Regions from separate parts of the Jeongeupia sacculi genome, predicted to be linked through region 1. Evidence: predicted binding sites of a transcription regulator. Region 1 holds the regulator's gene; each other region holds the start of a gene.
What was found. Region 1 encodes sigma-54, which starts transcription at its own class of promoters, with help from an activator protein. Its sites were predicted from a motif close to CTGGCACGCTTCATGCTT; they were not measured.

Region 1 (3,715 bases):
TCCCGTTGGCAGGAAAAGGACACTTACTCCTCCGCTACGACCTGACGGCGGATGCTCTCGCCATCGTGATCATTCCGTTTTTCCTTGTGCTTGACGACCTGCCGGTCAAGCTTGTCGGCCAGCGCGTCGATCGCGGCATACATGTCTTCGTCAATTGCCTCCACGTGGATCGCCTTACCCGGCACATGCACGGTTGCCTCAATTTTCTGCTGCAGGCGTTCGACCGACAGGACGACGCCCACTTCGATCACCGCGTCAAAATGGCGTGTGATTCGGTCGAGTTTACTCGTGATGTAATCACGAATCGCCGGAGTCACTTCGAGGTGATGGCCGCTGATATTGAGGTTCATAGGTCTTCTCCTTCAGGTAAATCGCCGTTACAGGCATTTGCGCAGATTGACGGGAGAGATTTGCATCGCCTCCCTGTACTTGGCAACGGTTCGTCGCGCAACCACGACCCCTTGCCCCGCCAACGCATCAGCGATGGCACTATCCGATAAAGGCTTTTGCTTGTCCTCTTGCTGGATCAGCTGGCGAATCTGCGCCTTGATCGCAGTAGCGGAAGCTTCCCCGCCGGCTTCGGTTTCGACATGGCTGCCGAAGAAATACTTGTACTCGAAAATTCCGCGCGGCGTGAGCATGTACTTCTGGGTGGTCACCCGCGAAACGGTGGATTCGTGCAGATCAAGCTCGGAGGCAATATCGCGCAGCACCAAGGGCCGCATCGCGATTTCACCATGTTCAAAGAACGCGCTTTGCTTATCAACGATCGCCTGACCGACGCGCAGGATGGTGTCGAAACGCTGCTGGACACTCTTGACCAGCCATTTGGCTTCCTGCAACTCGCGGGCCATCGAACCGCCATCACTGCGTTGCAGGATATCGGCGTACATCCGATTGACCCTGAGCTTGGGTCTGGCCGCGTCGTTCAAGCGCACTCGCCACTGCCCCTTGAGCTTGCTGACCAGTACATCAGCGACAACATAATGCGACGATTCGTCGCTCCATTGCGCGCCTGGCCGCGGATTCAGGCTGACGATCAGCGCTTGCGCTGCCTTCAGCTCCGTTTCATCGCATTTCAGGCGACGTTTCAACCTAGTGTAGTCCCGTGCCGCGAGCAAATCGAGGCTGTCCCGCACAATCCCCAACGCAAGTTGACGTGCGTCAGAGAGTGGCAAGACCGCCAGTTGCAAAGCCAGCGACTCGGCCATATCTTTCGCGCCGACGCCCAGCGGTTCGAGCTGCTTGAGCCGCGCCAGGGCAATCGCAAGGTCATCGGATTCGAACTCGAACTCGCCGGCAAGTTCCGCCGGCAACAGCGCGAGGATTTCCTCAAGCGGCTGGGTCAGAAAGCCGTCGTCGTCGAGCGCGTCGATCAACCAGGTCAGCGCGGCGCGATCCCGCAACGGAATCGGCAGCAGCCCGGCTTGCGCCAGCAGATGCTCGCGCAGGGTCAGCTCGCGGGCGATGTTGCTGGCGGGGTCGAAATCATCGTCGTCATCACCGCTGCCACGCGCGCCGCCGCCACTGCCTTCCCAGCCCCAGTCGTCGTTGTCGAACGCCGACTCGCTCGCCGGCGCATCGTCGCTGCTGCTGTTCTCGGTCGGCGCTTCGGCACTACCTTCGCCTTCGCTTGAGGCGTGATTGTCTTCGCCGCGCTCAAGCAGCGGGTTTTCGGCCAGGAAGCGCTCGACCTCCTGTTGGAAATCAAGCGTCGACAACTGCAGCAGCTTGATCGACTGCTGCAGCTGCGGCGTCAGATTGAGCTGTTGCGAAAGGCGAAGTTGCAGCGATTGCTTCATGCGCCCGCCTTACATCCGGAAATGTTCACCGAGATAAACCCTGCGTACCTGTTCATCGGCGATGATTTCGCTCGGCAAGCCCGAGGCCATCACCGAGCCTTCGGAGATGATGTACGCACGATCGCAGATCCCCAGCGTTTCGCGCACATTGTGGTCGGTAATCAGGACTCCGATACCGCGTTCCTTGAGGAAGCGAATGATGCGCTGGATGTCCATCACCGCGATCGGGTCGACGCCGGCGAACGGCTCGTCCAGCAGGATGAAGCGCGGGCTCGCCGCCAGTGCACGGGCAATCTCGGCACGACGGCGCTCGCCGCCGGAGAGGCTCATGGCATTGTTTTCACGCAGATGCGAGATATGCAGATCTTCGAGTAGCGCATCAAGCTGCCGGGCGCGTTCGACCCTGTCGGCAACGTGCAGCTCGAGCACCGCCAGAATGTTCTGCTCGACCGTCATCTTGCGGAAAATCGACGCCTCTTGCGGCAGATAGCCGACGCCCATGCGGGCACGTTCGTGCATCGGCAGATGGCCGATATCGATGTCGTCCAGGCGGATTTCACCGCCATCCTTGGCAACAAGGCCAACGATCATATAAAAGCTCGTCGTTTTGCCGGCACCATTTGGGCCCAGCAGACCGACAACCTCACCGGCGGCGACATCGATCGACACGTCCTTGACGACGGTGCGCTTTTTATAGCGCTTCATCAAGCCACCGGCGCTCAGCACGGCCTTGCCTTCGCTCATTGTGCGTCCTTGCTCCAGGAGCTGCTGCGCGCTTTTGGCGCGCTCGCCGCCTCGGCGGGCTTGCTGGCGGCAGGTTTCGCCGCCGGCTTTGCTGCGGCCTTGCCAGCGGGTGCGCTGGCATCCTTTTTCTTCGGGATCAGCGTGATATTGACCCGACTGCCCGGTTTGCCATCGGTCTGCGCCTGATACGTCGACGAGGCCATATCGTAGACGATTACGTCGCCAATCACTTCGTCACCGGTATCGCGGCGCACCCAGGCCTTGTTGATCAGCTTGAGAATGCCGGTCTTGCTGTCGTAGTCGTAACGCAGCGAGTTGGCATCGATCCATTCGCCGGTATCCATGCGCTGCCGGAACTTGACCGGACTGCCTTCGCCTTGCGAGAACTGGTTGCCGTCGGCGTCCTGACGCATGGTGACCTTGGCGGCCTTCAGCGTCATCGTGCCCTGCACCATGATGACATTGCCGGTATAGACGCCAATATTGTTCTTCTGATCGAAGTTGGCGTGATCCGCCTCGATATTCATCGGCTTTTCGCGGTCGGCAGTTTCTGCCTGGACGGCGGAGGCGGCCAGCAGGGTCAGCGCAGCAAACTCAACGGCGCGGCGGCGGCGGGACATAGATGGTGCTCACTTTGGAGAGAAGTTCCAGGGTTTCCTTGTCGAGGTCGGCCTTGAAGCCGGTACCGGACAGGGTGTATGCGCCCATGGTGCCGGTCATCGGCGCCTTGGACCAGACGTAGCGTTCGTTCGGTTTGACCCATACATCCGAGCTCACCACATCAAGCTGCGGCTTGTCCGCAGTCGGCGCCCGGGTCAGCTTGGCATCATCGGGAAACCAGACGAGAGTACCATTTTGTTCGGTGCGTGCGCGTGCGCCAACGACGGTCAGCTCGGCCGAATCGGGCTTGGTGTAGTGGATACGCGGCTGATCCAGCCAGTTGGTGTCGCCCTTGGGGTAATGGCGAAGCCGGTCGGCATAAATGCGCGACAGCAGCTTGCCATCCTGGCCGAAACGGAACGCGGTCGCGCCATGCGCCACCAGGTCCGGATCACTCGGTCGCTCGGGCTGCTCGAACGAGGGCACACGGGCGACCTCGTTGAGGATCAGCACCAGCGCCCCCAGTGTCGCCAGCAAGACAATCGGCAAAAGTTTGGTCGACAGTCCGC
Region 2 (3,715 bases), 450 kb from region 1:
GGGCGAGCGGCGGCGTACGAACCACGGTGACCTTGTGCTGCTTGCCGAGTTCGATGATGCGCTCGGCCAGCAGGAAGGAGCCCTTGGCGATCACCACCGGCGCGCGCATCGATTCGGTGTATTGCAATGCCACCGCGTAGTGGGTCGGGTTGGTGACGATGACATCGGCCTTTGGAATCGCCGACATCATCCGTTTGCGTGCCGCCTCGCGCTGCAGCTGGCGAATCCGCCCTTTCAGTTGCGGATCGCCCTCCGATTCCTTCATTTCCTGGCGTACTTCCTCCTTGGTCATACGCAGGTTCTTGTAGTACTCCCACAGCTGGTAGGGGACGTCGATGATGACGATGAGCGCCATCGCGCCGACCACCGCGAACAGCGTGAACTTTGCCATCCCCCACAGATAGGCCAGGCCGTTGTCGGGCGGCATGGCGACCAGCTGAACGAAGTCGCCGCGTTCGTTCCACAGCACCAAGGCGGCGACACCACCGATCAGACCGGATTTGAGGATGGCTTTGACCATTTCGACGATGCTGCGCACCGACAGCATGCGTTTGATGCCGCTGGCGGGATTCAGTCGACCAAAGTTGGGCCCCAGCGCCTCGGTCGAAAACAGCCAGCCGCCCATCAGCATCGGCGCGAGGATCGCCGCGACCGCGCAGGCGGCAAACACCGGCAGGCAGGCCCAGAGCATGGCTTCGCAGGCCTTGATGAGGTGCAGGTACATCTGCATCGGCTCGGCGAGCACCGCCCGGGTAAACATGAATTCACCGCGCATCACCTGTTTGAGCGCGTTCAGCAGTGCCGGGCCGGTTATCGAGAGCGCCAGCATGCCGGTCATCAGCACGCTGAACGACGTCAACTCTTGCGAGCGGGCAATCTGGCCCTTTTTGCGCGCGTCTTCGAGCCGCTTGAGCGAGGGTGGTTCGGTGCGTTCGAGGTCGGAATCTTCAGCCATGATTGCGCTACGTTACCGCGTTGCGGGGCGCTACGGCCAGCAGGCTTTATCGATAGTGTGGCGCTTGGCATTGCTTTTGCTTCTAAGAGGGTTCCTCTTGCCCTGCTCGCGAGTTTTACATGGCTAGTCCTGTCGTCACGCTGTCTGCTCCCGCCGCTTCCGTTGCCCCCAAATCCAGCTCGTCGCGCGATGCCGGGCAAGGCGACGATTTTGGCAGTACGCTGGCCCGCGAGGTCGCCGCACGGCAGCCGGTGCCGGCGGGCAAGGATGCCGCTTCGGCCGATCAGAGCCGCAAGGACGATGCCCCCGAACCCGGCGACGCCGCGACGCCGTGGCTGGCGTTGCTGCAATCGATGGCGCAGGTAGTGGCGCAGCCGCTGCCGCAAGAAGAGGCCGTTTCCAGCGAACACCTGCCGGATGGCGGTGTTGATGCGCTGGCTGCGGCGGTGACGCCGGCGATGATTTCGCAGGCCGTGCAGAGCCCGGTTCAAGGCGAGCAGCCTACGACACCCGCTTTGAGTACGGTGGCATCAACAGCCGGGAGCGATTCAGCCGCCAGCGCGATAGACGAACTTGCCGTGGGCGGCAAAGCCTTGCCGGCCGGATTTGCCGCTGGCGATGCCGAGACGGCCGAGCCGCGCGGCATCGACCTGTTGAGCGCGGCCCCGCTCGGTGCCTCGCCGCTACGCAGCGTGGACGAGGCCGCCGCGCCGACCAAGCCGGTGGCGACACACAACGTCGTGCCGCATGTGGGCGAGCCGCGCTGGGGCGACGCCGTGGCGCAACGTGTGGCCATGATGATCGGCAAGCAGGAACAGAAGCTGGAAATGCAACTCAATCCGCCCAACCTTGGGCCGATGGACGTGCAGCTGACGCTGGCGCAGGACCAGGCCAGTATCGTTTTTGCCAGTCAGCATGCCGCGGTGCGCGAAGCGCTCGCCGCCGCCACCCCCCGCTTGACCGCCTTGCTGGCCGATCAGGGCATCCAGCTCGTCAACGTTCAGGTGGCCAGCGACACGCTGAACCAACACACGCAGCAGCAAGCGCAGACTGGCCACGATTCCGGCCCGGCGCAGCGTGGCATGGCAAGCCAGAGTACAGATCAGCCCACCGATTTGCGGGTTGACCTGGGTACGCTGCGCCTGCCCGTTGGCGGTGGCGGACTGAGCTTCTATGCCTGATTGCGCGCAAGCGCTTGTTTATAATTAACTATTAATCTTTGCTATACTCGCCGACCTATCTTGAGGCTCCGGTATCGCCGGAGCCGTTCGATTCGAGCTGCTTCGAATCGATTTATCGTCGTGCAGTCAGGTGAAATTCATGGCCGAAGCCCAAGCGGCGCCGAAAGGCAGTAAGAAACTGATCATCATCATCGTGATCGTCGTCGCGGTGCTGCTGCTGGCGATCGCCGGTGCGGCGGCGTTCATGCTGACGCGCTCGGCCGATCACGGCGACGACGGCGGTGCTGCGCAAACGCAAGAAACCGCCAAGAAGAAAACCTCGAAAAACGCGGATCACGTGCCTATTTTCGAAAAATTGCAGCAATTCACCGTCAATTTGAATTCGCCTGACGAAGATGCCATGCTGCAAACGGATATTGTCGTCGAAGTTGCCGACGCCAAGTTCCAGGAACAGATCAAGGCACAGATGCCCAAAATTCAAAGCCAGATCAATCAGCTGCTGCGGAGCAAATCGCCGCAAGACGTGCGCGCGGTTGATGGGATGACCAAGCTGGGTGGCGAAGTTCGCATGCTGATCAATCGGGCTCTGGGCGTCGAGAGCGAGGATGAAGGCGTGTTGTCGGTCAATTTCACCACCTTCATCGTCCAATAGTGTTCGCGTCTTTGCGAACGACGGGTTCGGGCTCCTAAACAATGGCAGACGATATCCTTTCCCAGGAAGAGGTCGACGCGCTACTGCGTGGGGTGACCGGGGAAGAAGACGACTCCGAGGTCGATCAGGATTCGTCGTCGGTGCGCAACTACGACATCGGTCGGCAGGAGCGCATCGTCCGTGGCCGGATGCCGACGCTCGAAATCATCAACGAGCGCTTTGCCCGTAATCTGCGCATTGCCCTGTTCAATTTCATGCGCCGCAATGCCGAGATCAGCGTCGGCGCGGTGCGGGTGCAGAAGTACAGCGAATTCATTCGCAATCTGGTCGTGCCGACCAACCTCAACCTGATCCAGATGAAACCGCTGCGCGGCACCGGTTTGTTCATCTTCGATCCGGATTTCGTTTTCCTGGTGGTCGACAATCTGTTCGGTTCGGATGGCCGCTATCACGTTCGGGTCGAAGGGCGTGATTTCACCCCGACCGAGCAGCGCATCATTCAGCGCCTGCTGGATGTGGTGTTCGAGGAATACCAGAAAGCGTGGCAACCGGTGTTCGAATGCGAATTCAGCTATCTGCGCTCGGAAATGAATACCCAGTTCGCCAATATCGCGACGCCCACCGAGGTCGTGGTCGCGTATACCTTCCGCATCGAACTGGGCGCCAGTGGCGGCGATTTCCACGTTTGCCTGCCGTATTCGATGATCGAGCCGATTCGCGACATGCTCTACAGCACCATGCAGGCCGACCGGATCGAGTCGGACAACCGCTGGTTGTCGCTATTGCAGTCGCAAGTGCAAAACGCCGAGGTCGATCTGATCGCGACGCTGGGCAATACCGAAATCACGCTGGGCGACATCCTCAACCTCAAGGCCGGTGACGTGATCTCGCTGGATATCCCGCAAGCCATTGTGGCCGAGGTGGACG
Region 3 (3,715 bases), 340 kb from region 1:
ATCCCAATCTCGCCGGCCCGGATACCTTGTGGGTGCTGATCGAGGGCGATGGCGACCAACGTTTCGCCTTCGCACACCGCCGTGCAACCCGCGCCGGACGGGTTCGGCAACTGGCGTTGGCACGGGCTTTGTCCGAAGCCAGTGGATTGCCATTTGCCGGCGAGGTACTGGACGCGGGATAATGGCCCCGCGAAGCCGGCCGGATCGCCGCCGCTCCGAGTCATCGGGGGGGAGGAAAGTCCGGGCTCCGCAGGGCAGGATGCCGGCTAACGGCCGGGCGCCGTGAGGCGACGGAAAGTGCAACAGAGAGCTGAACCGCCGATGGCGTGGACCGAGCGCAAGCGATGTCCACCCCGTTTCGCTTGCTTGCAAGTGGAATGGGCCGGGTTAAGGGTGCGATTGAAGCGTGCCGGACCGGGCACAGGTAAGGGTGAAAAGGTGTTCCCGTCAGGGAAGCCCCGCAAGGGGTCGGTAAGAGCGCACCGCGGCGCTGGTAACAGTCGCCGGCAGGGTAAACCCCATCCGGAGCAAGACCAAGCAGCAGGCGTTGAGACGGCCCGTCGAGTCTGCGGGTAGGTTGCTTGAGCGTAGTGGTAACGCTGCGCCTAGAGGAATGGCGGTCACGCACGGTTCGCCGTGCGAACAGAACCCGGCTTACAGGCCGGCTTCGCACTGATCGCAATAAAAAAGCCGAGGTGAAAACCTCGGCTTTTTTTCGTCCTGAACGGACGGGGTGCGTCGGGCAAACCGGGTCCGAACCATCCAATTCACTAAGTCGGCACAGCACGGCCGGGAAATTCCAGCGCAGCGGTGCTGGCAAGGCGTGCGAAGCGCAGACAGTACAAACAGGTACGGCAAGCGAGCACAACGCAGCCAGCAGGATTTTACTGGCCGTGCCTCAGAGGGCGTCTTGGGGATTGCCGGCCAGCAGCTTTTCTTCCAGCGCATTCACCCGCGCCTCAAGCTGGGTCAGCTTCTCGCGCGTGCGTGCCAGCACGTCCTGCTGGATCTCGAACTCCTCGCGGGTCACCAGGTCCATGCGGGTGAAGGCGCTCGACATCATCGCGCGCACGTTTTTCTCTACGTCCTTGGCCGGGCTGGCGGCGATGGCTTCGGAAATCTTGTTGGCGATATCGTCAAAGAATTTTTCTTTCAGCATGGCGTTCTCCCGTGTGGATTCAGGCTTGCAGTCTAGCAGATAGGTAGACCCGTCCGGGGCGGCGAAGTTGCCGCTTTCCTCGGCACCGCCACGGTGCGCCGGGCTGGTGCAACGTCGCTTTGCTGCGCCGTGTCGGTGCGTTTGCAACAGTGCTCCCGGCCTTTTGCGCCCGATCATCGTGTTATCCGGTGATTGGCATGCTTTCTGCTAGACCTCCTACGTCACCGTCCTGTTTCCAAGGGAGTCCCCCATGAAATTCGTCACTGCCATCATCAAGCCGTTCAAGCTCGATGAAGTGCGTGAAGCCCTGTCCGCGATCGGCGTACAAGGCCTCACGGTTACCGAAGTGAAGGGTTTTGGCCGCCAAAAGGGCCATACCGAGCTCTATCGCGGCGCCGAGTACATCGTCGACTTCCTGCCCAAGGTCAAGCTTGAAGTCGCCATCGCCGACGACCAGCTCGACGCGACGCTGGAAGCGATCGAAAAGGCCGCCAATACCGGCAAGATCGGCGACGGCAAGATTTTTGTCTTCGATCTGCAGCATGTCGTGCGTATCCGCACCGGCGAAACCGGCGAAGCCGCCGTCTAAAGCAAAAAATCAGGAAGGAGAGACCCATGAAAACCTGGCTTGCAAGATTCGTGACCCTGCTGTGCGGGCTGATGCTCGCTGGCGTCACGCTCGCGGCGGATGCCCCGGCGGCCGCCAAACTCTACTTTGATACCGGCAAGGCCGAGCTGCCCGCCGATGCCGCCGCGCTGGCGCAGCCGCTGATCGACTTCGCCAAGGCGGACGGCAAGGTGGTGCTCAGCATCGCCGGTTTCCATGACGCCAGCGGCGACGCGGCGGTGAACGCCGAGATCGCCAAGCAGCGTGCTATCGCGGTCAAGGCTCTGCTGCTCAAGGGGGGTCTGGTCGAAGCGCAGATCAGCCTGGAAAAGCCGGCAGTGACCGAGGGCGGCGGCGATGCCAACGAGGCCCGCCGGGTTGAAATCAGCGTGGCCGTGCCAGCGGCAGCCGCCGTCGATAGCGCCGCCGCCGCACCGGCCGCTGCGACGATGACGGTCAACAAGGGCGACAACGCCTGGTTGATCGTCGCCGCCAGCATGGTGATCCTGATGTCGGTGCCGGGTCTGGCGCTGTTCTACGGCGGCCTGGTGCGCAGCAAGAACATGCTGTCGGTGCTGGTGCAGGTGTTCGTGGTGTTCTCGCTGATCGCGGTGCTGTGGGTGATCTACGGCTACTCGGTGGCGTTCACCGAAGGCAATGCCTTCTTCGGCGGCCTATCCAAGCTCTTCCTTAACGGCGTGACGCCGGATTCGATCGCGGCCACCTTCAGCAAGGGCGTCGGCGTTTCCGAGCTGATCTATGTCGTGTTCCAGGGCGCGTTTGCGTGCATCACCTGCGGCCTGATCGTCGGCTCCTTCGCCGAGCGCGCCAAGTTCTCGGCCATTCTGGTGTTCATGGTGCTGTGGTTCACCTTCTCCTATCTGCCGATGGCGCACATGGTCTGGTACTGGGCCGGCCCGGATGCCTATACCTCGCAAGCCGCCGCCGATGCCGCCAATGCGACCGCGGGCTTCCTGTTCCAGAAGGGTGATCTTGATTTTGCCGGCGGCACCGTCGTGCATATCAACGCCGCCGTCGCCGGTCTGGTCGGTGCCTTCATGGTCGGCAAGCGGGTCGGTTTCGGCCGCGAAGCCATGGCGCCACACAGCCTGACGATGACGATGATCGGCGCCTCGCTGCTGTGGTTCGGCTGGTTCGGCTTCAACGCCGGCTCGGCACTCGAAGCCAATGGCACCGCCGCACTGGCCTTCGTCAACACCTGGGCCGCTACCGCTGCCGCCGTGCTGTCGTGGTTGTTCGCCGAATGGCTGCTCAAGGGCAAGCCATCGTTGCTGGGTGCCGCGTCGGGTGCCGTTGCCGGTCTGGTGGTGATCACCCCGGCGGCCGGTCTGGTCGGTGTTGGCGGTGGTCTGGTAATGGGGTTGATCGCCGGGGTTGCCGGTCTGTGGGGCGTGCACGGCCTGAAGCGCCTGCTCGGTGCCGATGATTCGCTCGACGTCTTCGGCGTGCACGGCGTCTGCGGCATCATCGGTGCAATCCTGACCGGCGTATTCGCCTCGCCGGAACTCGGTGGTACCGGTGTGTGGGACTACGTCGCCAACAAGGTTGCCGATGGCTACTCGATCGGCAACCAGGTCAAGGTGCAGGCGATCGGTGCCGGCATCACCATCCTGTGGTCGGGCATCGTCTCGGTCGTCGCCTACAAGCTGGTTGATCTGGTCATCGGCCTGCGTGTGCGTGAAGACGAAGAGCGCGAAGGCCTCGACGTGACCAGCCACGGTGAAAAAGCCTACAACCTCTGATTATCTCCAGCGGCACTCGTGCTGCTTCCAGGCCCGCCGCAAGGCGGGCTTTTTTTACGTTCGCCGCCGATGGCCGGTAGGTCGGTCGGTTCGCGGCTAGACTCTTGGCTCCGATTTCAAGGAATCCACATCATGTTGGTCGGCAAATCCCTCGCACTTGCGCTCGTACTGCTCGCCGGCAGCGCC
Region 4 (3,715 bases), 1.4 Mb from region 1:
CCGTGGTCGAGGTGGGCTTCGCGGTTGAAATTGCGCGCTTCGGCGTCGGTCGCCGATGTGACCAGATTCCAGCCGGCGCGGCCGCCCGAGAGGTGGTCGATCGACGCGAACTTGCGCGCCAGGTGGTAGGGCTCGTTGTAGGTGGTTGATGCGGTCGCGATCAGGCCGATGCGTTCGGTCACCGTCGCCAGCGCCGCCAATAGCGTCAGCGGCTCGAACTGGCCGATCTGGCCCGAGCGGCCGATCACCTCGGTCGGGTAGTCCCAGACGGCGACGCCGTCGGCGAAGAACACGCCGTCGAACTTGCCGCGTTCGGCGGTCTGCGCCAGCGCTTTGAAATGGTCGAAATTGAGCCCGGCGTCGGCCTGCGCATCGGGATGACGCCATGCGGCAACGTGGTGGCCGCTGGTGAGCAGGAAGGCATTGAGGTGAAGCTGGCGTTGGCTCATCGAAACCTCGCGGTGCATTTGAAAAAGGGCACCCGTTCGGGCGCCCGTGCGATCGGCCCCGGCCGGCGATCGGTGCCGGGGCATCATCGTCAAGCGGTCAGGCAGCCCTGTCGGCGGCGGCACTTTCGGTATTCGCCGCCGGGGCGAACCTGGGTGCCTTGCTGATGGTGCGGCTGCGCTGGCCGTCGATGCCCACCGCCGGCACGCCGGCGACGGTGACCCGGTGCAGCACACGGTGCGCATCGCCGTAGTCATTGATCGCGTAGTGCTGGGTGGCGCGGTTGTCCCAGATCGCCACGTCGCCGGCCTGCCAGCGCCAGCGCACGGTGTTCTCGAGCCGGGTCACGTGGCTTTGCAGCACCGCGTACAGGTGTTGCGAGTCGGCGGCGGTAACGTCCTTGAGGCGCTTGAGGAAATGCCCGAGCAGCAGGTTGCGTTCGCCGGTTTCCGGGTGGACATGCACGACCGGATGCTCGGTTTCGTACAGCGTCGAGGTAAAGACATTCTTGTAGCGCTCGATCTGTTCGGCGCTGACGTTCTGGCGATAGCTGGCGTAGTCGTACTCGTTGCTGTGTACCGCCCACAGTTTGTCGGCGAGTTCGCGCAGCGGCTTGGGCAGATCGAGGTAGGCGGTGTGGGTATTGGCCCAGACGGTATCGCCGCCGTGCTCGGGGATCTTGATCGCGCGCAGGATAGACGCCTTCGGATAGGCGTCGACGAAGGTCACGTCGGTGTGCCAGCTGTTGGCGCGGCCGCCGTGGGCCGAGTCGAGTTCGAGCACGTAATCGGTGCCGTCGACCGCCGGCACCGTCGGGTGCGCGACCGGGGCGCCCAGCAATTGGGCAAAGGCCTGCTGGCCGGCGTCGTCCAGCGTCTGGGCGCGGAAGAACACGACCTTGTGCTTGAGCAGCGCGGCATTGATGTCGGCGGTGACGTCGGCGGACAGCTCGCCCGACAATTGCACGCCACGGATTTCAGCGCCGATGCGGCCGGCGACGGGATGGCTGGTGATCTGGCTCATGATGGCTTCCTTGACGTGTCGGTGATGCGTTTCAGAAAGGGCGGCTGCCGGCGAGGCTGACGCGCTTGAGCGTGCGGCGCTCGGCGGCGGGAAAAGCGGTGCGCGCGTGCAGCGTGGCCTGGTTGTCCCAATGGACGATGTCGCCGACGCTCCAGCGGTGGGTGTAACGGAAGCGCGGCTGGACGATGTGCTCGCGCAGCCGGGCAATCAGCGCCTCGCCCTCGGCCGGGGCTATGCCCAGCAGCTCGACTTCGGTGTGGGTCGACAGGAACAGGATTTTCTTGCCCGAGCGCGGGTGGGTACGCACGAGCGGATGCGGAAAGGCGGCGCCGAGCGGTTCGCGCGCCGGGCTGCGGTAGGGCGGGTATTCGGCCTCGCCGCCTTCGGCCTTGATCCGGGCGTTCTCGATCTGGCGAACGAAAGGGTTGTAGGTAATCAGCTGCAAGCCGTCGATCTGCGCCCTGGTCGCGTCGTCGAGCGCTTCATACGCGGCGTTGAGGTTGTACCAGCTGGTATCACCGCCGATCGCCGGGACTTCCAGCGCATACAGCAGCGAGCCGGCCGACGGTAGCGGCGTCCACTGGTGATCGGCGTGCGGCGTGAGTTCGCCGCTGCCGAGATAGCCGCCGGTTTCGACATTCGAAACGAACACCACATCGGGCGGAATGCCTTGCGCTTCCGACCCCAGCACCGGCACATCCTGCGGCCGGCGGAACACGCTGCCGAAGTAGGTCGAGAAGCTCAGGAAGGCATCGTCGTCGAGCCGCTGCTGCTTGAAGATCAGGATGTGGTGATCGTCCAGCGCCGACTGCAGTGCAAACACCAGCGCCGGGCTGAGCGGGCGATTGGCATCCAGCCCGTCGACCACGGCACCGAGCGCCGCGCCGGTCGGCGTGATGCGGACTTCTTCGATGGCCTGTGGCGTATGCAGGCCGGCCGTGGCGTCGGGCCGGGCGTGGAATGCGCGGGAGAGTTGCGGGGTGCTCATGGGGCTTCCTTGTTCGGGTGGGACAGTCAGCCACCCGCAGCAGAAAGCGTGCCAATCCCCGTCATCCAGCAAAACCGCGCCCTCGTGACCGGCCGGGTAGGGCCGGGAGCCGGGGGCTGCTGCAAATGCAGCAGCAAGCCCAGCACTCTGCTGGATTTGGTGCAGTGCAACGAACCCTGTGCCGTCCGGACGCCCTGCCGCTGCAATCGCAGCATCCTGCTGCGCGTGCCGTTGTTCCGCCCGCAGGCCGCCCGCTTTATTCCTGATGAATCTAATAAAAACATGTTGGCATGCAATCTGCTTATAAGAATTCGCAAGCGGTGAGGAATGCCGCTGCGGCGTATACGCCAACAACGAGGACACCCGCCTGCCGCAGATCCTGCGGCAGCGACGTCGTCCCGGCCTTGAAGGCCAATCTATAAGGGAGATGATTCATGCAACAGCACAAAGCCTGGCTGGGAGCCGGCTTGCTGGCGCTGGCCAGCGTCGGCCATGCGGCCGCACCGAGCAACGAAGAACTGCAAAAGCAGATCGCCGCGCTGAAGAAAGCGGTCGATGCCTTGCAGCAGCAGCTCGACCAGAAGGCCGCCTCACCGGCGGCACCGGCTGCAACTGCCGTGGCCGATGCGGTCGGTGCCCCGGCAACGCGGGAAGACGTGCAGGGCGTGCAGGCCGATCTGGAGAACTTCAAGTATCAGGTGCAGCGTGACCGCGATACCGCGACGGCCACCAGCGCGCGTGCGCTCAACATCAGCGGCACGATCCAGGCCCGCGCCGCCTATTCGACGCAAGACACCAGCGCCGCCTCGAGCACGCCGGCCGGTGTCGTCAACGACCGCAACTCCAGTTTCGACGTGCCGACGGCCATCCTCGCCTTCTCCGGCAATCTATATAAGGATTACGACGAAGGCCGCAACCTCGGCTACCGGCTTTCGGCAGGTGCCTCGCAGCAGACCGCCAGCAACAACAGCTTCCTGAACCTGCTCGATGCCTATCTGAGCTATTCGGTGCTGCCGACGATCGATCCGGCCAGCCCGCGGCTTGAGCTTGCGTTCGGCCAGCAACTGCTGCCCTTCGGGCTCGAAGTACCGGCGACCGAAGACCTGAAGCCGGTCATCCTGAATGCCCAGTTCACCACCCGGCTGGGGCTGGCACAACGGCAGATCGGCCTGATCGCCCGTGGCGATCTCGATCCCACCGTGGACTACGGCTACAACTATCGCGCGCCGCTGCTGAGTTACGCGCTGGGCCTCGTCA

Region 2: a site for sigma-54 is predicted at 1,020-1,037, ahead of JLC71_RS01000 (flagellar hook-length control protein FliK). Genes of this name have one in related genera too.
Region 3: a site for sigma-54 is predicted at 1,352-1,369, ahead of glnK (P-II family nitrogen regulator). Genes of this name have one in related genera too.
Region 4: a site for sigma-54 is predicted at 2,496-2,513, ahead of JLC71_RS08150 (TauD/TfdA dioxygenase family protein). Genes of this name have one in related genera too.

The regions. Positions count from the first base shown of each region.
Region 1 covers NZ_AP024094.1:3,139,145-3,142,859, reverse strand. The annotation lists gene hpf (ribosome hibernation-promoting factor, HPF/YfiA family) at 24-350, opposite strand; gene JLC71_RS15170 (RNA polymerase factor sigma-54) at 378-1,802, opposite strand; gene lptB (LPS export ABC transporter ATP-binding protein) at 1,812-2,546, opposite strand; gene lptA (lipopolysaccharide transport periplasmic protein LptA) at 2,543-3,166, opposite strand; gene lptC (LPS export ABC transporter periplasmic protein LptC) at 3,141-3,715, opposite strand, start outside.
Region 2 covers NZ_AP024094.1:193,785-197,499, forward strand. The annotation lists gene flhB (flagellar biosynthesis protein FlhB) at 1-955, opposite strand, end outside; gene JLC71_RS01000 (flagellar hook-length control protein FliK) at 1,075-2,136, shown strand; gene JLC71_RS01005 (flagellar basal body-associated FliL family protein) at 2,276-2,788, shown strand; gene fliM (flagellar motor switch protein FliM) at 2,830-3,715, shown strand, end outside.
Region 3 covers NZ_AP024094.1:2,801,845-2,805,559, forward strand. The annotation lists gene JLC71_RS13420 (hypothetical protein) at 1-182, shown strand, start outside; RNA gene rnpB (RNase P RNA component class A) at 192-673, shown strand; gene JLC71_RS13430 (accessory factor UbiK family protein) at 899-1,159, opposite strand; gene glnK (P-II family nitrogen regulator) at 1,410-1,748, shown strand; gene amt (ammonium transporter) at 1,775-3,529, shown strand; gene JLC71_RS13450 (YcnI family copper-binding membrane protein) at 3,662-3,715, shown strand, end outside.
Region 4 covers NZ_AP024094.1:1,722,632-1,726,346, reverse strand. The annotation lists gene JLC71_RS08160 (LLM class flavin-dependent oxidoreductase) at 1-449, opposite strand, end outside; gene JLC71_RS08155 (TauD/TfdA dioxygenase family protein) at 547-1,470, opposite strand; gene JLC71_RS08150 (TauD/TfdA dioxygenase family protein) at 1,502-2,458, opposite strand; gene JLC71_RS08145 (porin family protein) at 2,893-3,715, shown strand, end outside.